Regions from separate parts of the Novosphingobium pituita genome, predicted to be linked through region 2. Evidence: riboswitches for the same ligand, from Rfam matches in the RefSeq annotation. Region 2 holds a riboswitch; each other region holds the start of a gene.
The links. A riboswitch is a leader RNA that binds a small molecule or an ion and turns the genes downstream of it on or off. The one in region 2 is predicted to bind cobalamin.
Positions count from the first base shown of each region.

Region 1: linked by a shared signal. The riboswitch ahead of SBI20_RS00250 (TonB-dependent receptor plug domain-containing protein) and the one ahead of SBI20_RS02370 (HoxN/HupN/NixA family nickel/cobalt transporter) in region 2 are both predicted to bind cobalamin.
Region 3: linked by a shared signal. The riboswitch ahead of SBI20_RS17195 (TonB-dependent receptor) and the one ahead of SBI20_RS02370 (HoxN/HupN/NixA family nickel/cobalt transporter) in region 2 are both predicted to bind cobalamin.

Region 1 covers NZ_BTFW01000001.1:48,480-56,017, reverse strand. Annotated here, with positions in the region: gene SBI20_RS00260 (FecCD family ABC transporter permease) at 1-745, opposite strand, end outside; gene SBI20_RS00255 (ABC transporter substrate-binding protein) at 742-1,746, opposite strand; gene SBI20_RS00250 (TonB-dependent receptor plug domain-containing protein) at 1,766-3,715, opposite strand; cobalamin riboswitch at 3,824-4,019, opposite strand; gene SBI20_RS00245 (cell wall hydrolase) at 4,192-5,541, shown strand; gene SBI20_RS00240 (hypothetical protein) at 5,803-6,222, shown strand; gene mdh (malate dehydrogenase) at 6,613-7,538, shown strand, end outside.
Region 2 covers NZ_BTFW01000001.1:513,278-520,815, forward strand. Annotated here, with positions in the region: gene cobW (cobalamin biosynthesis protein CobW) at 1-268, opposite strand, end outside; cobalamin riboswitch at 460-698, opposite strand; gene SBI20_RS02370 (HoxN/HupN/NixA family nickel/cobalt transporter) at 811-1,863, opposite strand; cobalamin riboswitch at 2,037-2,278, opposite strand; gene SBI20_RS02375 (peroxiredoxin) at 2,356-2,892, opposite strand; gene SBI20_RS02380 (fumarylacetoacetate hydrolase family protein) at 3,149-3,871, shown strand; gene SBI20_RS02385 (FUSC family protein) at 3,966-6,131, shown strand; gene SBI20_RS02390 (DUF1656 domain-containing protein) at 6,128-6,397, shown strand; gene SBI20_RS02395 (HlyD family efflux transporter periplasmic adaptor subunit) at 6,394-7,404, shown strand; gene SBI20_RS02400 (efflux transporter outer membrane subunit) at 7,401-7,538, shown strand, end outside.
Region 3 covers NZ_BTFW01000003.1:68,323-75,860, reverse strand. Annotated here, with positions in the region: gene hcp (hydroxylamine reductase) at 1-1,502, shown strand, start outside; cobalamin riboswitch at 1,666-1,910, shown strand; gene SBI20_RS17195 (TonB-dependent receptor) at 2,081-4,147, shown strand; gene SBI20_RS17190 (LysR family transcriptional regulator) at 4,233-5,177, shown strand; gene SBI20_RS17185 (TonB-dependent receptor domain-containing protein) at 5,308-7,272, shown strand; gene SBI20_RS17180 (LysR family transcriptional regulator) at 7,342-7,538, shown strand, end outside.

The DNA.
Region 1 (7,538 bases), 460 kb from region 2:
AAACCCCGGCGCCGACCACCAGCCCCACGCCCGCCACCATCATCCAGCGCAAGCGCCCCGGATCGAGCCCCATCGAACGCGCCGCCAGTTCGCCCAGCGTCAGCGCATCGAGCGCGGGCCCCGCCCGCCAGAGCACCACCAGCCCGGCCAGCGTCAGCGGCGCGGCCACCGCCACGTCGCGCCACGAGCGATCGGTCAGCGCGCCCATCAGCCATGTCACGATCTCGGTCAGCGCAAACGGGTTGGGGGCAAGGCTGATCGCCAGACTGGTCAGCGCGCCTGCCAGACTCGACAGCATCATGCCCGCCAGCGTGAACAGCGCCACCCCGCCCGCCAGCCCCGTGCGCGGCCCTGAAGCGATCACCGCCAGCAGGACCATCCCCGCCGCCGCCCCCGCCAGCGCCATGGCCGGAAGCGCGAAAGGCTGCACCGCATAGCCGGTGAACAGCGAAAGCACCGCCCCCAGCGCAGCCAGCGGCGCCACCCCGAACAGGCCCGGATCGGCCAGCGGATTGCGCAAGTAGCCCTGCATGGCCGCGCCCGCCGCCCCCAGACCGCCCCCCACCACCACGGCCAGAACCGCGCGCGGCAGGCGCAACTGCGCCAGAATGACCATCGCGTTGTTGCCCGTGTGGCCGAAGGGGTTGATCCACACCTGTCCGGCCATCAGGCTGAGCGGCAGCGCGAACAGGAGGGCCACCCCCAGCACGATCGGGAGGGTTGCGCGGTTCGTGGCGCGGTTCATGGCCTGATGTCCTGTTGATGCTGGTCCAGTTGGTGGCGCACCGCCACCAGCCGCGCCAGCATGCGGGGGATGGTCGGCCCGCCGCAGTAGATGAGATTGGGCGCCAGCGTGGCGCGCGCGGTGTGCCCGAGTGCGGCCAGCGCCGGATGGAACAGCAGGCGGTCGTCTTCGGGAATGGGGCCGCGCGCATGGCCGACTGCCAGAATGACCCTTGGCGGATCGGCCAGCATGCGTTCGAGCGGCAGGCGCTCGGATTGCCCGAGCCCGCGCTGAGCACTGAAATTGGCGAACCCGGCCTGGGCCATCAGTTCGGCCACGAGCGTTGCCTGGCCGGGCACGGTGCCGCCCGGCTCCCACAGCACGGCGGGGATCGGCTTGCTTCCGGGCGCTGGCGCGGCTTCGGCCATGGCACGGTCGATCTGGCGCACGAGGGCTTCGCCGCGATCCACGTGCCCGGCCAGCCGCGCCAGATCGCGCACTTGCGCGCGCGACTGGGCGACCGAATTGGCAATCGCGAACGTCTCGACATGCAGGCCCACCGCGCGCATGGCCGCCAGACTGGCCGGATCGGTATATGTGCTGGCCACCAGCAAATCGGGATGAAGCGCCAGCACGGTTTCGACCGCGCCATTGGTCGCCGGAAACCGCCGCGCCAGCGCCACATCCATCGAGCTTTGTTCAGGATCGCTGCTGTAGGCAGACAAGGCGCGGATCTGGGCCGGATCGGCCACCTGCGCAAGGATCGCATCGGTACACGGGTTGAGCGAGACAATCGTAGGCTGGTGGTGGGGCGTAGGCTGATGGTGTGGGGAACCCTGTTCATGCCCCCCCTTCCCCTCGCCCCCCGGCGCCAGCGCATCCGGGCTACAGGCCGAGAGGACCAGCCCCGCAGCCAGAGCCCCCAAAGCCAGAATCCGGCACACGCGCGACCGCCCGCCCGTCCCGCCCAGACGCGCCGGGAGAGTGGGACAGACTGGGCGGAAGGCCGCGCGCGGGTTCACCGGGATGTCACCCGCCCCATCAGTAGCGGACGCGCAGGCCGCCGAAGACCGACCGGCCCAGCGCCCCATAGCCCGCCGCCGTCACCAGCGGATGATCGAACAGGTTCTCGATCCGCCCGAACAGTTCGACATCGTGGCGAACCGGCAGGCTGGCGCGCAGCGTGGTCACGCCGCCGCCCTTGAGCCTGGTGGTATTGGCTGCATCGTCATAGGTTTCCGACTGGAAGCGCTGGTCGACCCCCAGGGTGAGGCCTGCCCAGGGCGTTGTCCAGTCAAGCACGGCAGTCAGCGCGTTGCGCGGACGGCGGGCGAGCGTCTTGCCATACAGAGCGCCGCCCGGCGTGCGGTCGACCGCCTCGGTATAGGCATAGAGCAGCTGGCCGCTCACCCGCGGGCTGAGCTTGGCGGCCAGTTCGAATTCGGCCCCCTGCGAGCGCGCCTTGCCGACATTGTCGTAGAAGCCATAAGAATGGGTATCGCACAGCGGGCTGGTGACCGAGAAGCACGAGACATAGTTGACGAGATTGCGCGTGTCGCGGCGGAAGAACGTGAGCCCGGCGCGGAACGTGCCCTCGGGGCTGACATAGCTGATCCCCGCGTCATAGCTGCGGCTGCGCTCGGGGCGCAGGTCCGGGTTGCCATAGTCGGGCGAGAGCAGCTGATAGAGCGTGGGCGCGCGGAAGCCTTCGCCATAGCTGGCGTTCAGGCGCACCCCGCGCACGACCTCGACCGTGCCGTTGGCGCCCAGGCTCCAGTTGCCGCCGAACCGGCTGTGGCTGTCGTAACGCCCGCCCACGGCCAGGCTGGCCTTCTTGCCATACCAGCCGAGCAGCGCATGGCCGCTGGTCAGGCTGGCGGTCTGGTGGCTGTCATACGTGCTCGAAAAACTGGTCCATTCGTTGTCGGCGCCGAAATCGAGCGCGAAGTCGGCAGGCAGGTCATAGCGCCCGGTCATTTCGACGCGCTGGCTGCGGCCATTGTAGCCATATTCGAACGTGTCGTCGGCCCCGCCGGTGAACGTGCGGCGGTGAGTGATCGCGGTGCTGTAGCCGCCATCGAGGGTCAGTTTGCTGCCCGCATAGTGAAACCCGGCATGGCCGAAGAACTGCCGCGTGAGCGCATATTCGCTGGTGTCGCCAAAGTTGAAGTTGGCGTCATAGCCGTCGATGTCGGTCCGGCCGTCGGCATAGCGCGCATTGGCGACCAGCGAGAACGTGTCGGTCAGGTTGACGCGGGCCTTGCCGCCCACGCGCCACTGGTTGTAGCCGTCGCGCTCGGTCCCGCTCGACGCGGCCGAGATGCCGTTGGTGCCCACGTAGCCGCCATCGAGCGAGATCGCATAGCCATCGCGCTTCACGCCCGCGATTGCATCGACATCATAGCTCCCGCGCGAGCCTCCTTCGGCAGACACTTCCGCGCCATTGATCTCGCGCGTGGTCAGCGCGATCACGCCGCCCATCGCCGCGCTGCCCCAGATGATCGAGTTCGAGCCGCGCAGAACCTCGACGCGCCCGATCGAGCCGCTCGACAGCGTGCCGAAATCGAACCCGCCCGAAGGCAACGAGGTATCCTCGACGCGTACCCCGTCGACGAGGACCAGCGTGTGCTGGCCTTCATCGCCGCGCAGGCGCACCGCCGTCTGCGAACCCAGCCCGCCCGTGCGCGAGAACGTGAGGCCCGGCACGCGTTCGAGCACACGGGTCAGGTCGGGGCCCTGCACCGACTGGATCGTTTCGAGCGGAACGACAGTGATCGCCTGGCCGGTCTGGTCGAGCGGGCGGTCGCTGCCGGTGCCCAGCACGGTGATCTGCTGGCCGATCTGGCCCGGATCGATCGCAGACGCATCAGGGGCCGGAGCGTCAGGGGCCCCGGCACCGGGAGCAGGCGCCTGCTGGGCGAGCGCGCTTCCCTGTGGCACGGCCTGTGCCAGCGCCAGCCCGCAGGCCAGCGCGATCAGTGATGTCTTCATGTCTTTTCCTCCCGGCCCATGGACTTGTTGCCGTCCATGGCGGGAGGTCCGCCGGGCCAATGGCGGAAAGACTCACCACGCTTGCGTCCGGTACACCCCGCCCGGCCGCGGAACGACCACACACCGGCAGGTTTCCTGGCTCTCCGGGTCATCGCGACACACCGGCCTTCCCGACCCTGTAACCGGGCCAGTGGCACACGAGGGTGCGGCGCTCGTCCGGATACAGTTGCGGGGGCAGCGCCGGTGGTCCGGCTTCCCTCTTAGCCTGCACGCAAAGGCAGGCACCGGTGGCGTCTGTCCGAGCCGATAGCGCCGCGCACCCACCACGGCAAGAAAAAGCCGTTAACCTGCATCGGATAAGCCGTTAACGCCCGGACCGGGGCCTGTGTCTATTCGGGACGCAGGCAATTGTCCGGGTGCATTGCCCGCCCATGGTGCTAGCGGCAGGCAGACCAAGAAGGCTTCTTTCCCGTTTCATGACCCAGCCCTTTCCCCTGCTCCCGCCCGAAGCGCTCGTGCCGCCGCTGGCGCCGCGCGCCCGCGCGGATCAGGCTGCGCTGCGGCAGGAAGCCGGGGAAAGGCTCGCCACGCTGGTCCTGCCCGAAGTACCGCCCCGCGACTTCACCGGGCGCATCCGCCGCCGCGACATGGTCTCGTGGCGCCACCAGCATCGCCGGGCCGGGGTCATCCGCGCCCGCGCGGGGGGCATTGCCGCCATCGGTGCGCTCGGCCTCGTGCTGGGCGCGCTGGGCTGGGGCGAGCCGGGGATCGACCGCGCCGCCGCCGCGCAAAGTCGCGACGACAGGCTGCAAGCCATGGCGGCCCCCGACCAGCCCGCCACGCAACCGAGGCCCACGCGCGATGGCACGCAGGCCGATCCACGCAGCGCGCAGAACAGCCCCGAGGCCTCCGGCAACTGGGCCAGTCGCCTGTGGAACGAACACTTCGCCGCGATCCACTCCGACGCCGCCGCCTCGCCTTTCGCGTCAGGGCCTTTCGCGTCAGGGCCTTCCGCGACAGGTTTTCCCGCAGCGCCGGGCGTCGCCCGTCCGCTGTTCGCCGCGGGCGACGCGCAGGATCGCTGGCGCGCGCTGCAATGCCTGACCGCCGCGATCTATTACGAGGCCGCCTCCGAGCCGGAAAACGGACAGCGCGCGGTCGCCCAGGTCGTCCTCAACCGCGTGGCCCATCCCGCCTTTCCGAAAACCGTGTGCGGCGTGGTCTATCAGGGCTCCGAGCGCCCCGGCTGCCAGTTCAGCTTCGCCTGCGACGGGGCCATGGCCCGGCGCCCGATGCCCGTGGTGTGGGACCGTGTGCGCCGCATCGCCGCACAGGCGCTGGACGGACAGGTCTATGCCCCGGTGGGGCTGGCCACCCACTATCACACCAGCGCGGTCCACCCCGGCTGGGCCGACAGCCTCGCCTTCATCGGCACGATCGGTGCCCATCGCTTCTACCGGTGGTCGGGCGCCGCCGGGCTTCAGGCCGCCTTCCGGGGCATCTATCACGGGGGCGAACCCCTCGCCGCGCCCCATCCGCGCAGCTGGACCTCGGTCGCAGCCGACATCGCCGATCCGCTGACCCTCGAACAGGCCTTCGAACAAGGCCGCATGGCCGCCCTCGACAAGAGCCTTCCGGCCCAACCCGCGCTCGCCCCGTCTCATGCCCCGCTTCATGCCGGCACCGCGCACGAAGGCATGAGCGGACGCAGCCCGGCAGCCTCCGCTCCGCTGCCGCAAGCGGGGCCCGCCGCTCCCGCCCTGCGCCCCGAAGCCAGCGCGATCTACGAGAACGCCGGCAAGTGGATCGCCCAACCCGGCAGTTGACGTGCGCCCTTTCCCGGTGACGCCCCTTTTTGGGGTGACGGCCCTTTTTGGGTAGCTGATCGTCACGAAACGGCAGGGCAACAGTCAACAGGATATTTACCGTCTCGTCTCACGCCCTGTTAGCGCGTGCAAAAGTATCAGGACGGAAGCGGCCGTGCAGATTTCATCCCGATCCGCCCGGCGCTCCACGAAAACAGACCATACAAAAACAAACCATCAGCCGAAAATCGGCGTCGCACACACAATTCGGAGACCCCGCGCATGCTGCGCTTTGCCCCCCGATATGGCATGATCTCGCCCTGTCTCCGCCGCCCTGCCGGCCGGGTGCCGCAGGCCGTCAACGACAATCCGGCTTCCTTGCGCCCCACGACGATGTCCCCCCACACGCTGGGCCCCCGCACGCTGGCCTCGCTGCGGGGCCCCACCCGCCACGCGGCCCCGCGCTCCGAACCGATCGGCCTGCCGGCCCCCACGCGCGAGGATGAAAAGGCCCTGCTGGCCGCCGCGCTGCGCCTGTTTGCCAGCCATGGCCACGCCGCCGCCCGCCAGGCCGCGCGCGCGGCGCGCGCCGCAGCCGACAACGACGACCAGGCGCTGATGCACTGGTGGACGGCCGTGTGCCACACCCTCGACCGCAACCAGGCCCATGCCCTGCGCCGCCATCTGGCCGAACGGGCCTGATCGTCACATTCTTGCGCTACCCTGCCCTCAGGCAGATTGAGGATGGCAGTCAAGACGCTATCAAGAGACCGGAAGAGTCAGAATCAGGCCCTTCCGGTGTCTTGCCGGACACGCACTTGCAGATGCGATTTTCGCGGATTTTCACCCGATCCGCCGCATTCGTATGAACGCCGGATTTACCACGTAATGCTATTGCAAACTGATAGCAAAGAAACCCGGCCATGCGCGTTTTTTTGCGGTTGCAATCGGCCGTCGGCAGGCCTACCTGCGCCCCACTTGCCGGCAACCCTTCCCGTCTCGCGGGCGCGGGGGGGCCTCCATCCGGGGGCTTGAGTCGGCAACGCTTGAACGCTTGTCCCGCGACGACTCCGGGAAAGGACCGTAAAGCACATGGCACGCAAGAAGATCGCGCTCATTGGCGCGGGTAACATTGGTGGCACTCTGGCGCACCTGGCCGCACAGAAGGAACTGGGCGATGTCGTCCTGTTCGACGTCGTGGAAGGCGTGCCCCAGGGCAAGGCTCTCGACCTTTCGCAGTGCGGCCCGGTGGCCGGCTTTGACGCCAAGATCACCGGCACCAACGATTACAAGGACATCGCAGGCGCAGACGTCATCATCGTGACGGCTGGCGTGGCGCGCAAGCCCGGCATGAGCCGCGACGACCTCCTCGGCATCAACCTCAAGGTGATGAAGGCCGTTGGCGAAGGCATCCGCGACAACGCACCCGACGCCTTCGTGATCTGCATCACCAACCCGCTCGACGCGATGGTCTGGGCGCTGCGCGAGTTCTCGGGTCTCCCGGCCAACAAGGTCGTGGGTATGGCCGGCGTGCTCGACTCGGCCCGCTTCAGCACCTTCCTCGCCTGGGAATTCGGCGTTTCGGTGCGCGACGTGAACTCGTTCGTGCTCGGCGGCCATGGCGACACCATGGTTCCGGTCGTCGAATACTCGACCGTTGCCGGCATCCCGGTCACCGACCTGATCAAGATGGGCGCCTCGACCCAGGAAAAGATCGACGCGATCGTGGCCCGCACCCGTTCGGGCGGCGGCGAGATCGTCGGCCTGCTCAAGACCGGTTCGGCGTTCTACGCTCCGGCCACCTCGGGCATCGCCATGGCTGAAGCCTACCTCAACGACCAGAAGCGCATCCTGCCCTGCGCCGCCTATGTCGACGGCGCCTATGGCGTGGACGGCCTCTATGTCGGCGTGCCGGTGGTGATCGGCGCTGGCGGCGTGGAAAAGGTCATCGAGATCTCGCTCGACGACACCGCCAAGGCCAACCTCCAGGTCTCGGTCGACGCCGTGAAGGAACTGCT
Region 2 (7,538 bases):
CAGTCGGGATGAAATCATCGGCGACCGTGCAGCAGATGCAGCCATTGGCCAGCTCGACGATATTTTCCGCCGGGCAATCGGGGATCGCGCAGGACTGGAGAATGTCGCCATCGACCCCCAGCGTGCCGAATTCGTTGACCACCACGGCCAGCCGCCGCCCGCCCGCATGGCGGATCAGGTGGCTGATGAGAGTGGTCTTCCCCGCGCCCAGAAAGCCGGTGACGATGGTGACGGGCACTTTGCCCAGATCGGGGCCCAGATCGGCCATATGCACACACTCCCCGCGCCCGAGCGAGACAGGGCGGAGCGTACCGGACACAAGGCTGTCCGGCTGGCGCACGGCAAGGGGCAGGCGCGAAAATCGCCCGAGACCGCACGGCCCATGCAGCTCCGGCCACATGGTTTTCGTCGCTCAGACGGAAGTGTTACCGTGCCTTGGCCATCCCCTGGACCCGGGCAAGAGCGACCGGTGCGCCGGCAGGTCTCCTGGCTTGCGGGTCACAGCTTGATGCATGCCTTCCCAGCGCCGCGTTCCTGCGGCCTCCAGTGGCTGCCCCGTCGAAGGGGCCATGCATCGCGCTATCCGCTCACAGTTGCAGGGACAGCCGCGGATTTGGGGAACAGGCGCAAGGCGCCTTTTCTCCTCACCGCATTCCCGATTAAGCCCCTTTCGGGGCACCGGCGCGAGTCTGATGTGAAGGCATGGGGCCAATCCTTGTAGGACAGGCTCCGTGCTTTCGGGAGTGCTCCTAGCCGCATCGCCGCCACTGTGCAATCGTGGAGATGAGGGCGGGCAGATGAGGCCCAATGTCAGGCGGAGGCGGAAATGTCGATTTCGTCCAGTCGCTTCCAGCGATAGATCGCGAAACTGATGAGCCAGCACCCGGCAAACAGGCCGATGATCGCAAAGCCCAGCGCGTTGAAGTGTGAGGCAGCCTTTGCGGCCATGTTCCAGGGCCAGCCGGTGAGCGCCAGCTTGTCGCCGATCAGCGCGCATGTCTCGATCCCGCCGATCACGATGGCCACCAGCGCCGAGATCGCCGTGATGGTGATGTTGTAGTAAAGCTTGCGGATTGGCTTGACGAAGGCCCAGCGATAGGCGCCCAGCATGATCACCCCGTCGAGCGTATCGACCAGCGCCATGCCTGCGGCAAACAGGGCGGGCAGGACGAGCATCGTGCCCAGCGCCAGATGATCGGCGCCCTGATTGGCCGAGAGCCCCAGAATGGCAACTTCGGTGGCCGTGTCGAAGCCCAGCCCGAACAGGAAGCCGAGCAGGGCCATGTGCCAGCTCTTGCTGACAAGGCCGAACAGCGGGCGCAGCAACCTTGCCAGCCCCCCGCGCGAGGCGAGCAGCATGTCGAGGCTCTCCTCGTCGTGGGGAAGACCGGCGCGTGCGCGCCTGAAGGCCTGCCAGACCGAACGCAGGATCGCGAGGTTGAGCCCGGCAATGGCAAACAGGAAGAAGGCCGAAATGCCCGTGGCCAGAACGCCGCCCACTTCGCGGAAGGCTTCAAAGCGGCTGAGCGCATTGGCCGTGAGCGCGACCGCCACCGAAAGCGCGGCGATGATGCCCGAATGGCCGAGCGCGAACCAGAAGCCCACCGCGATCGGGCGCTGGCCCTGCTGCATGAGCTTGCGCGTGACATTGTCGATGGCCGCGATGTGATCGGCATCGACCCCGTGACGCAGGCCAAGGCTCCAGGCGAGCGCGGCGGTGCCCAGCAGCAGCGGCTGCGCGCCCAGGGCGCCCAGCGCCCAGGCCCATGCCGCCAGATTGGCGAGGACCAGGGCGGCGAGCAGGATGAGGATGCGGCGCTTGAGCGGGGCGCCATGGAAGAAACGGGAGAAAGAGACAGCCATCGCGGGGCGAACTTTCGGCAAAAGGACGACAAGGCCCGAAGCCGTCCACGCGCAAGGCACAGCCTTCCGCGCAGCCGGTTCGAGCCGCTACAGCGTCGCCCTGACGGAGTTCACCCGGACGCAGTTTGCCGGGGGCGAGTTCACCGTGCCCTGGCCATCCCCTGGACCATGGCGTGAGCGACCGGATGCCGGCAGGTCTCCTGGCTCGCGGGTCATCGCTTGATGCTTGCCTTCCCAGACCTCGCATGATTTTGCGTCCGGTCCAGTGGCTGCCTCCCCCTCGATGCGGGGGAAGACGTAAGCATCGCGCTCTCCGCTTACAGTTGCAGGGACAGCCACGGATTGGGGCGCCCGCAGGCGCCCGCACCGTATTCCCGATTAAGCCCCGTTTGGGGCACCGGCACGATCTGGAAGGCCATTTATCGACGCGGGCCCATCAAGGTCAAGCCCGCATCCGGCCCGCATGGGGGCCGCAGTGGCGTTGGAGGGCGCTCAGCGGTGGCTGGCGTTCCAGGTCTTGACCGCAGCCATGGCCTTTTCGATGTGGGTCAGCGGATTGTGGTCGGTATAGCTCGACACGATCTTGCCGTCTGGTGCGATGACGTAGGAAGTCCGGTCGGAAAGTGTCTGGCCATTAAAGGAAATCTGGTTCTTGTAGAGCCCCGCGATCCGGGCGCCGGGGTCGGCGGCGACGGCGAACTTGTCGCGGCATTCGACTTTCGAGAATTCGGCTACGCGCTCGATGTTGCCAGCCGTCACGCCGATCACGGTGGCGTGCTGGGCCTTGAAGGCATCGGTTGCCTCGGCAAAGGCATGGGCCTCGATCGTGCAGCCGCTGGTGAAGGCCGCCGGGAAGAAATAGAGCACGACGGGGCCCTTCTTCAGGCTCTTCCTGAGCGAGAAGTCCATGGCCTTGCCCCCTTGCGCGGCCTTGAGCGTGAAATCAGGCGCGATGGTGCCTGCGGGAAGTGCGGCCTGTGCCGGAACCGCGCTGGCAGCAAGGGCCAGGGTGCCAAGAGAGCCAAGCATAAACAGGGCCTTGCTGCGTGAAGCGAGGAAACGGGGTGAAGCGATGAGGGCGGTCATGGGATGCTCCTTGGCGGAAATTGGGGGCGGAAACGGGCCCGGCTGTTTACGGGTGTTGTAATGCGGAACGGGCAAAAGGCGCGCGCAAACTTGCGCAAAAAACGCAGGTCAGGGCGTTTGCGGCGCAGAACCCCTGTTTTTACCCGCAAACGCGCTTGAAAGCGCAGGCGCCATGCCGCACAAATCGGCCATGACTGAAATGCCTGTCCCTTCGCTTCCTCCCGCGCCCAGCCTGGCTGTCGTGGGCAGCACGGCCCGTTTTCCGGTCGGGCGGATTTTCTGCGTGGGGCGCAACTATGCCGATCATGCCCGCGAGATGGGCGCCGATCCGGTGCGCGAGGCGCCGTTCTTCTTCACCAAGGGGCCCCACGCCATTCTCGACGCAGGCGGTGCGCAAGGGGCGAACCTGCCCTACCCGACGCAGACCGCCAACCTGCACCACGAGATCGAACTCGTCGTGGCCATTGGCGTTGGCGGCGCTGACATCGCGCCCGAGGCCGTGGCCGATCATGTCTTCGGCCATGCCGTGGGGATCGATTTTACCCGCCGCGACCGTCAGGACGAGGCCAAGGCGGCGCGCCGTCCGTGGGACATGTCGAAGAGCTTCGATGGCGCCGGGCCGGTCGGGGCGATCACGCCGGGGGGCGCCCCGCTCGACGGGGACAGCGCGATCACGCTCGATGTCGATGGCGTGCGTGTCCAGTCGGGCCACCTTGGCGCGATGATCTGGGGCGAGGCCGAACTCGTCGCGGAACTCTCGCGCTGGCAGGCCTTGCAGCCGGGCGACCTCATCTTCACCGGCACGCCCGCCGGGGTCGGCGCGGTGGGCGTGGGCGCGCGTCTGGTCGGGCAGGTCGACGGGCTTGAGCCGGTGGTTGTGACGATCGGCGACCGGTCTGTCCCGGACAATGCTCGGTCGTGACAGCGCAAACAGGGTTTGCCTGAGAGTTTCTGGTCCCGGAATGTTTGCCCGGCATGCGTTTGCCTTGCCGGACATGGAAAGAGATTGATCGGCCATGGCCGCCCCGCCGCTCAGCTTTGCTGGCGTTTACGAATCCTTGCGTATTCCGACGCTGCGCGATCTGGTGTTTTCGGCCAAGGCCTATCTGGCGGCGGCCGTGGCGCTGTTCATCGGGTTCAGCCAGGGGCTTGAAAAGCCCTATTGGGCGGTGCTGACGATCTATAGCGTGCTCACGCCCCCTGAATCCGGGGCGATCCGCTCCAAGGCGATGTTCCGCCTGATCGGAACGCTGGCGGGCGGGGTGATGATGATCGGCCTGACCGCCCTGTTCGGCGACCAGTTGGGCATTCTGGTGACCGCGACGATTGCGGTCGTCACGCTGGCCACGTTCCTGCGGCAGGCCGACCGGACCCCGAGCAACTACCTGTGGTTCTCGACCGGGATCACCATGGCGGTGATCGGGTTGACGAACCTGATGCAGCCCGAGAACGTGTTCGCTGCAACCACCGCGCGGGTGGCCGAGATCACGCTGGGCATCCTCGTGGTCACGGCGGTCGACGCGATGTTCTGGCCCCGGCCGATGACGCCCGATTTTCTCGACACGATGACCAAATGGCGGGGCGACGTGCAGCACTGGGTGCTCGACGCGCTCAGCCTGACCGCCGCCCAGACTTCAGGCGACGAGCGCCGCATGGCCTTGCGGCAGGGCTTGCGCGACCTGACCAAGGCTGTGGGCGAAATCGACGGCAAGGCGGTCCAGCTTCCCTATGATGTGGTCGCGGTCGTGCCCCGGCGGCGCCAGATCGATCTCGTGCGGCGCCAGACGGTCAGCCTGATTGCCGATCTGGCGGGCATCGAGATCTGGGCGCGCTCGCTCCGGCGCGACCTGCTGCTGCACAGCCATCTGGGCGCAGTGCTCGATGCGGTCAGCGACTGGGTGCGCGAAAGCCATGCGGCCGGCCATTCTCAGGCGGTGAGCATCGCCACGCGGGGCGATGCGCTGATCGCCGATTTGCAGGCGCGCCGGGCCGCGCTCGACCCCCGCGACGGGCGCACCACGCTGACCGAACGCGGGCTGATCACGCGGCTGGCGGCCTTTGTGCGCGACTGGAGCGATCTTTTGCTGGCCTTGCGGTCGGTCGAGACGGGCGAGGCCCTGCCACGCCGCCTCGACGTGATCGCCCGCGCGGCGCGGCCCGTGCGCAGCGTCGACTATCTGGGGGCGGTGCTCGACATCCTGCCGATGGTCCTCTCGATGACCAGCGCCGCCGTGCTGTGGTATTGCACGGCCTGGAACGCGGGAGGCGGGGCCTTGCTGTTCTCGCTGATCGGCTGCGTGTTCCTGATCGGGCAGGGGCAGGTGCTGCGCTCGAGCGCCGGGCTGATGACGTGGATCATCACCGCCTTTGCGTTCGTGTTCCTCTATCAGTTCGCGATCCTGCCCCGTGTCACCGATTTTCCGGTGCTGATCGCGGTGCTGGGGTGCCTGCTCCTGCCCGCAGGACTGTTGATGACGATGAGCATGGCCGGCATGCTGATCTGCGTCTACGTGTTCTCGTTCCTCGGGCTTCAGGATGCCTATGCCGGGGATTTCAACCAGAGCCTGCAAACCCTCAACGGATCGCTGGTGGGGCTGATGATCGCCATCGCCTGGCTTCATGCCTGCAACTATGACCGGGGACGCTTCAGCGTGCGCCGTCTGGTCGGCGCAGCGCGGCAGGATGTCTATGACATCGCGCGGGCACGGCATTTGCCCGACCCGCAGCGCTTCCTGTTCCTCGCGATCGACCGCCTTGCGCTCTATTTTCCCGCCGCCGAACTGGTGGCCGACGGAAAGCCGCTGCCACGCCTGCGGATGATCGATGATTTTGCGGTGGGCATGAACCTGATGATCATCCGGGCCGAGGCGGCGCATATGCCGCCCGTGCTTGCCGGCAAGCTCGAACAGGTCCGGCGCGAGGTCGCGCGGGTCTATGAGCGGCACCGGTTCGAGCGGCCCTTGCTGGCCGCGATGCGCCCTGCCGAGCTTGGCGATGATCCGCGCGGCGACCTGTCCGGCGATCTTCCGGGCGAGGCGCTGCTCGTGCTGGTCGACGATGCGCTTGAGGAAGCCGCGCGCACCGATGTGCACGATCACGAGCATCTTCTCGAAGCGCTCACCGGCCTCTACCTTGCCCTCGCCGATATCCGTTCCCTGCCGCCGGGCCCGATTGCATCATGAAACAGAACTTCCTGATTGGCGGGGTGATCCTCTCGCCGCTGGTGCCGCAAGTCCTGCTGGCCCTGATGCTCACGGTGATCCTTTCGATCGTCCTGATGCGGCTGGGGTTCTACCGGCTGGTGTGGCACCGTTCGCTCGTGGAACTTTCGCTGTTCTGCATCCTTCTCGGACTGGTGGTGGTGCTCGACCCCCTGGGGATCATCATGGCTATCCTTTCTCCCCACAGCGGCCTTGCTCCTTTTTCTTTTGGTGGACTGACCCGATGACCAGACTGATGCCGGCGCTTGGACGCGTCGCGCTTACCCTTCTTCTGCTGGCCGGCGCGGGGGTCGCGCTGTTTGTCGTGTGGGGCCACTACGAGAACGATCCCTGGACGCGCGATGGCAGTGTCGAGGCCGATGTGGTTCAGGTGAGCGCCGACGTGAGCGGCCTCGTCTCGCAGATCCGGGTACACGACAACCAGTTCGTCCATGTCGGCGACGTGCTGTTCACCATCGACGAGGACCGCTACGAGGCTCAGTTCGAGCAGGCCGAGGCCGCCGTCGCCACCGCAAAAGCCAATATCGCCAATGCCCGCGCAGGGATCGTGAGCGCGCAGGCGGCCCTGGCCAATGCCCGCCGCGAACAGGCGCGTTATCTGAGCCTTGGCGATCTGGTCAGCCGCGAGGTGCAGGACCAGCGCACGACCACCGTCGAGCAGGACCGGGCCGCGCTGGCGCAGGCCGAGGCCACGCTCGCCCAGGCGCGGGCGGGGCTCGATCAGGCGGTCGCCAACCGCAAGCTCGCCCATGTCAATCTCGACCGCTCGTCGGTCCGGGCGGGGGTCAATGGCTTCATCACCGGTTTCAGCCTGCGTCCGGGCGATTTCGTGACCGCCGGTTCGCCCCGCTTCGCGCTGCTCGATACCGACAGCTATTATGTGCTGGGCTATCTGGAGGAAACCAAGCTCCACCGCTTCGAGATCGGCGACAGGGCGAAGATCACCCTGCTGGGCGACGGACGCCCGCTGTGGGGCCATGTCGAGAGCCTGTCGGCGGGGATCACCGACCGCCAGCAGAACAGTTCGGGCGTTCTCCTGCCCAACATCACCCCCACGTTCAGCTGGGTCCGTCTGGCCCAGCGCGTGCCGGTTCGCGTGGCGATCGACAGCGTGCCCGCCGGTCTGCGGCTGGTGGCCGGGCGCACGGCCACGGTCACGATCTTGACCGATGGCCAGGCCGACGGGGAGACGGGCGGGAAGGCTACCCTCCGGTCTGGCCGGAAGCCGTCGTGAAGCGGGGTTTGCTCAGGGCGTCCGCGCTGGCGGCGGGCCTGCCCCTGGCGCTGCTGGCCGGGTGTACGGTCGGCCCGGATTATCGCGCGCCAGCGGTGATGACCGGCAAGGCACCGGTTCCCCCGCTCGCCACG
Region 3 (7,538 bases), on a different contig from region 2:
GCGCGGCGGCCGTGGGTGCGCGCGATGCCCGCGTCGATGCCTTCACGCCCCATGCGTGGTTCACCACGCTGACCAACGTCAACTTCGATGCGGCGCGCTTTACCGGTCTGATCGCGCAGGCGCTCGACATCCGCGCGCTGGCGCAGGCCTGTGCGCAGGGCGCGGGCGCGGATCTGGCGGACCTGCCCGAGGCGGCCACCTGGACGCCGGTCCTGACCGATGAAGGGCTGGCGCAGGCCGCGCCTTATGCGGCCATCCAGCGCTTCATGGACCGCGATGGGCCGAGCGTCGTGGGCCTGCGCAATCTGGTGCTCTATGGCCTGAAGGGAACCGCCGCCTATAGCGAACATGCCCGCGTTCTGGGCCACGAGGAAGCCGCAGTCAGCGCCGAATTCCACCGCATTGCCGCGTTCCTCGCCACCGATCCGACCGATATCGACGCCCTGCTGGCCCATTCGCTGGCGATCGGCGCGCTCAACCTCAAGGTCATGGAACTGCTCGACGCGGCCAATACGGGCCGTTTCGGGCACCCGGAAGTGACCATGGTGCGCATGACCCCGGTCAGGGGCAAGGCCATCCTCGTCTCGGGCCACGACATGGGCGATCTGGAGGCGATCCTCGAACAGACCGCGGGGCTGGGCATCAATGTCTATACCCACGGCGAACTTCTGCCCGCCAATGCCTATCCGGGGTTCAAGAAGTATCCGCACCTGATCGGCAACTATGGCGGCGCCTGGCAGGACCAGCAGCGCGAATTCGACGCCTTCCCCGGCGCCATCGTGATGACCTCGAACTGCCTGATCAACCCGGAAATCAAGGGCTATGCCGACCGCCTGTTCACCGCCGGGCCGGTGGGCTGGGCCGGGATCACCCATATCGCCAGCCATGATTTCGCCCCGGTGATCGCCCGCGCGCTGGCCTTGCCCGGCTTTGCCGAAGATGCCGCCGAACAGCGCATTCCGGCCGGTTTTGCCCGCAACACGGTGATGGGCGTGGCCGATACCCTGCTGGGCATGATCAACAAGGGCGAGGTGAAGAACCTGTTCCTGATCGGGGGCTGCGACGGCGCGCGTCCGGGCCGCAACTATTTCCACGACCTGGCCATGGCCACCCCGCAGGACAGTCTGATCCTGACGCTCGGCTGCGGCAAGTTCCGCTTCAACCGCGAGGATCTGGGCAGCATCAACGGCGTGCCCCGCGTGCTCGACGTGGGCCAGTGCAACGATGCCTATTCGGCCATTCAGGTGGCCGTGGCAGTGGCCGGGGCGCTCGGCTGCGGGGTCAACGACCTGCCGCTGCATTATGCGATCAGCTGGTTCGAGCAGAAGGCGACCGCCGTGCTGCTGACCATGCTGCATCTGGGCATCCGCAAGATCCACCTCGGCCCGACCCTGCCGCAGTTCCTCACGCCTGAGGTGCTGGGCGTGCTGGTCGACATGTTCGATATCCGCCCCACCGGCGAGGCCGGGCAGGATCTGGCCCGCATGCTGCAAGCGGCCTGACCCCCTGATGAGGCCTGCCCCCCTGATCCGCTTTCAGGGCCGTTGAGGACACCCCGTCCGCGGGCATGGCGCCGGCCATGCCCGCGGCGTCTCCGTTTGCGGGGGGCCTCTTGTTCCTTGGCCCGACTTGGGATACCGCGACGGCGTCTGCCGCCTTCGATGGCGCAGGCAAGATCGCGCCGGTGCTTCGAAAGAGGCTTAAAAGGGAACACGGTGAGAGGGGGCTTCCTCCCTTGAATCCGCGGCTGTCCCTGCAACTGTAAGCGGCGAGCGCGGTGCATATCGGCGGCAGGGCAGATCCCGCCGCCAGTCACTGGGCCGGACGCTAAATCATGCGAGGCCCGGGAAGGCCATGCATCGCTGCCTTGACCCGTGAGCCAGGAGACCTGCCTGCGTCTGGTCGCTCATGCTGTGGTCCAGGGGATGGCCAGAGCCCGGAATCTTTCCGTCCGAGCGACGAACGAGCGGTGGAGGCCGCATCGGTTCGTGCAGACGGTCGCCAGCGGTGTCCGATCGCTGACGCGCGCCGACCGCCCTGGTGGCGGCAAGCCCCCACCCCAGTCGCAGGCGCCGGGGGAATGATGATGAAAGTGATGAAATGCGGTGCGCTGCTGCGCATGGTGGCGGGCGCGGCAATGATGCTGGCGGCCATGCCAGCCAGGGCGGGGGAGGCCGTCGCGGCGCCTGCCGATGGGAATAAGGCCGATGGGGCTGATGCGAAGACGGGCGATATCGTGGTCTTCGGGCGGGGTCAGGCCCAGATCGGCACGGCGCAGGCGGCCAGCGAGGGCAGCATCGGGGGCTCGGACCTTCTGGTCCGCCCGCTGTTGCGGGTTGCCGAACTGCTCGAAGCCGTGCCCGGCATGGTCGCGGCCCAGCATTCGGGGAGCGGGAAGGCCAACCAGTATTTCCTGCGTGGCTTCAACCTCGACCACGGCACTGATTTTACGACCTATATCGACGGCGTGCAGATGAACTTGCGCAGCCACGGCCATGGCCAGGGCTATCTCGATCTCAACGGCCTGATCCCCGAGATCGTCGCGCGCGAGGATTTCCGCAAGGGGCCCTATCGCGCGGACGGGGGCGATTTCGCACTGGCCGGGGCGGCCTACATGACCACGATCGAGGGGGTCGACCGCCCGTGGATTTCGGTCGAGGGCGGTTCCTACAATGCGGGCCGTCTGGCCGCAGGCGGGACGATCAGGAACGTGGCCGGGGGAAGCCTGACGCTGGTCGGACAGGCGAAACGCTATGGCGGGCCATGGCAGGAGGCCGAACACCTGCGGCACTACGCCGGTTTCGCCAAGTACAGCGTGCCTGTCGGCGCGGGCACGATCGAGGCCACGCTCCATGCCTATCATGCGACATGGCGCCCGACCGAGCAGATCCCCGAGCGGATCATCGGCAGCGCGGTCTGCCCCGATGTCTTCTGTTCGCCCGATCCTTCGGCGCGGGGGCGCACGACGCGCCTGATCGGCAATCTCGCCGTCCGGCAGCCGGGCTGGAATGCCAATCTCTATGTCCAGTACTACGACTGGGCCATGTCCTCGAACCCGACATATGCGCAGGCCGATGGCACCAGCGCGCAGATCGACCAGTTCGACAGGCGCTGGATCATCGGCCTGACGGCGCGCAGGCATTGGGACGTGGGCAGCAGGCTGCGCCTGACGGTCGGCACCGAAAACCGCTATGACCACATCGGCAATGTCGGGGTGAACCGCACCGCAGACCGCGTGTTCCTGCGCTCGCTGGGGCACTACCATGTCGAGGAGGCCTCCGGCGCGCTCTATGGCGAGGCGACATGGCAGCCGGTGTCGGGGCTCAGGCTGACGGGCGGCCTGCGGGGCGATTACTACCACTACACGGTTCGCGCGCGCGATGGCGCGGCGGCGCTGCTGGGAACCGGAAGCGGGCACGATTCCATCGTCTCGCCCAAAGTCTCGGTGGCCTACAAGGTCCTGCCGCAGTTCGAGGTCTATGCGAACTGGGGGCGCGGTTTCCATTCCAACGACGTGCGCGGGGCGGTCAATGTGGAATCCCCGGTGCCGGTGCTGGTCCGGGGCACCGGCAAGGAACTGGGCGGGCGCCTGCAACTGGGCACCGTGTCCCTCACGGCCACGTACTGGTGGCTCAACGTGGGCAGCGAATTGCGGTTCGTGGGCGATTCCAACGCGGTCGAACCGACCGGCGCGAGCAGGCGGCGCGGCTACGAACTGGTCGGGTTCTGGCGGCCCTTGCCGTGGCTGGCGCTCGATGGCAGCTATGTCGCCAGCCATTCGCGCTATGACAATGGCAACCGCATCCCCAATGCGGTCGAAAACGCGGCCTCTGCGGGCGCGGCGATCGTGCTCGATCCATGGGAGGCGAGCCTGCGCGTGCGCCATCTGGGCCCCTATCCGCTGACCGATGACAATTCTGTCCGCGACAAGGGGAGCACGATCCTCAACGCGCGGGGCGCGTGGAAAGGCCGCAGGATAGAGATCTACGGCGAAGTGCTGAACATGCTGGACAGCCGCGACAAGGACATCGCCTATTTCTATGAATCCTACATTCCCGCCTTCGACACGAACAGTCCTGTCGACGGGCGCATGAGCCGCGTGATCGAGCCGCGCACGTTCAGGATCGGCGCACGCTACACGTTCTGATCCGCGCAGGAGGCGGTCTTTTCCGGCTTGTAACAAAAAGTGTGGGCAGCTTGATCGCAAATGCAAATGATGCGCAATAGGACATATGGCTCCCTTGCATCTCGCGCCCAACCTGATCCTTGTTCTCGCGCATCTTCTCAAGACGAAAAGCGTGGGGTCGACCGCGATGATGCTGGGCATGATGAGCCAGCCCAGCGTCAGCCGCCACCTTGCGCAGTTGCGCGAGGCGATCCAGGACCCGCTGCTCGTGCGCGCGGGCAACCAGATGGCGCGCACGCCGCGCGGCGAGGAACTGGTGGGGCGGCTGTCGGACTGGATGAGCACGACCGCGAGCCTGTTCGACACTTGCGAATTCACCCCTGCGCAGATTTGCCGCCGCTTCCGTATCGCCTCGACCGATTTCGGGGTGGCGACGGTCTGTCTTCCCGCGCTGCCTGCCCTGTGGCGCGAGGCTCCCTCGCTGGGGCTCGATGTCGTGCCGCTCGGGCATGTGCCGCACCGCAGCCTGGCTTCGGGCGATATCGATCTGGCGCTGACCGGGTTCGACCCGGTTCCCGAACAGATCCACCACGACCTGTTGTTCGAGGATACGTTCGTCTGCGTGATGCGGGCCGGGCATCCACTGGCCGAGGCCGACGCCGATGTGGTGAGCCTTGCGGGGTTCCTGGCCTATCCGCATCTGGCCTTGTCGGTCAGCGATGCCGAGCTGGACCGCGTGGCGATGGAGCTTGGCGCGGAGGCGCGGCATCGCAAGGTGGCCGCGCGGGTGCCCTATTTCGCGCTGGCGCCCCGGATGCTGGCGGCGGGCGATCTGGTCATGGTGGTGCCCGCGCGGGCGGCAGCGGGGTGGAGCGCGGGAGAACAGGAACAGTGCGCGCTTGCCGTCCGGCGCGCGCCCGAGGAACTGGGCACGCTCAGGTACTGGCTCTTGTGGCACGAGCGCAGCCGCCTCGATCCTCCGGCCCGCTGGCTTCGTGCGCGGCTGATCGAGATGGCCCGGATGGCGTCGGATGAGGGCGGGAAGGGCTGAATGACGGCTATTTGTTTTTGAGTGTTGCGGCCTCATGCCTTTGTTGACAGGTGCTAGTGCGATACATTAGCAATAATATCTGGTGGGCAACTTGAAAAACACGAAGAACTGGGCGCGCATGGGTTTGGCCATGGGTGGGGCCATTGGGGGCATGGTCGGCACGACCGGATCGACTGCCGCATACGGGGCGGAAATGGCCCCCGATATGACCGGAGGCACGCAGATCGTGGTGACCGCCTCCACCCGTGCGCAGAGCGTCAAGGATGCGCCCGCCTCGATCAGCGTGATCACCCGCGAAGACATCGAGCGGCTGCCCTACCGCGAGGTGACCGACGCCCTGATGGAGATTCCCGGCGTGACGGTGACCACTGGCGAGGGCAACAGCCGCGACATCTCGATCCGGGGCATGGCGCCGCAATATACGCTGATCCTCGTTGACGGGCGGCGGTTGAGCGCGCGGGAATCGCGCACCAACGGGGGCAGCATTTCCGAGGGTGGCCTGCTGCCGCCGATGGAGGCGATCGAGCGGATCGAGGTCGTGCGCGGGCCGATGTCCTCGCTCTATGGCTCGGATGCGATGGGCGGCGTGGTCAATGTGCTGACCCGCGCGATTGCGCCCACCTGGTCGGGCAGTGTGCGGGCCAATGGCACGATGCCCGCGGGGCGCAAGTATGGCGCCTTTGGCGACGCCAATTTCTATGTGTCGGGCCCGCTGGTCAAAGGGCTGGGGCTGCAACTGCAAGGCTCGCTCAACCGCCGGGAAGAAGACGCCATCCGCGGCGGCACGCCCGAGCGCAAGGACGAGACCCTGGCCGCCAAGCTGGGCTTCGAGATCAGCCCGGCCCACCGCCTGCTGATCGAGGGCGGCTATTATCGCCAGAAGACGGTGACCACGATGGGCAAGTCCGACATCGGCACGCCCACGGCGGCCGAGCCGCTGGGCACGCGCAGCGCGATGACCCAGACCCGCCGTGTCGGCTCGATAACCCATATCGGGGACTGGGGCTTCGCCACCTCGAACAGCTACCTGCAATACGAGGATGCCCGTCATCTTGAGGGGGAGAAGCGCATTCGCAACACCGTGGGCCAGTCGATCTGGCAGGTGCCGCTGCCCGCCAACAACCTGACGCTGGGCGGCTATTACCGGCATGAGGACATGACCGACCTGACCAGCAACGGCCTGGCCGGATCGACCCGCACGGGGGCCACGCGCACGAGTTGGGCGCTGTTCGCCGAAAACGAATTGTCGATCCTCAAGAGCCTGCGCCTGACCGGGGGCATCCGCATGGACAACGACGAACAGTATGGGGTCCACTGGACGCCGCGCGCCTATCTGGTCTGGTCGGTAACCGGGCGGGTCACGCTCAAGGGCGGCTATTCGCAGGGGTTCCGCGCGCCCAGCCTGCGCCAGACGCTGGTCGACTGGGGGCAGACGAGCCGGGGCGGAACGATCTATGGCAACCCCGACCTCGAGGCCGAGACCTCGCGCACGTTCGAGGCTTCTGCGCTCTACGAGAGCGGGGGAATCCAGGCCAGCCTGTCGGTCTATGACGCCCGTTTCCACGACAAGATCACCCGCGTCACCTGCCAGTCATCCGGGGCCTGGTGCATCAATGAACCGCTCAGCTCGATCGGGCGTCCGCCCACGACGTATGTCAATGTCGACGAAGCGGGCATTCGCGGCGTCGAACTCTCCTTCGACATACCACTGACCCGGACCTTGCGTTTCAACGCTTCGGGCAGCCTGACCGATTCCGTGCAACTGACGGGCGCCAACATCGGCGCCGCGCTCAACGACACCCCGAAACAGCAGGCTTCCGGCTCGCTCAACTGGAAGCCCAATGCGCGCCTGAGCAGCTATGCGCGGGTGATTTTCCGGGGCGAGGAAGCGGTCACCGAGGCGCAGATCTCGGGCACCAACACGGTCGCCCCGGCTTATGCCACGGCGGATATCGGGGCCTCCTATCGCCTTGCGTCCGGCTTTACCCTGCATGGCGGCGTCCAGAATATCCTCGACCAGCGGGCCGACTATGACACATATGGCTATGTCATCGATCCGGCGCGGATCTGGATGGGGGGGGCCGCGAAGTTCTGATGTGTGTGGGGGGGCTCGCGCGCGGGCTGAGCCTTGACCGGTGGATCGGGCAGGCGGCATGGAAGACGCATGATGGAACTTCGCCTTTTGCGCGCCTTTATCGAGGTTGTCCGCCACGGAGGCTTCACCGAGGCGGGCAAGAGGATCTTTGCCACCCAATCCACCGTCAGCAAGATGGTCAGGCAGCTCGAGGAAGAGCTGGGCGTCCAGTTGATTGACCGTTCCGGCCCGCGCGCGAGGCCGACCGAGCCGGGGCTGGTGGTCTA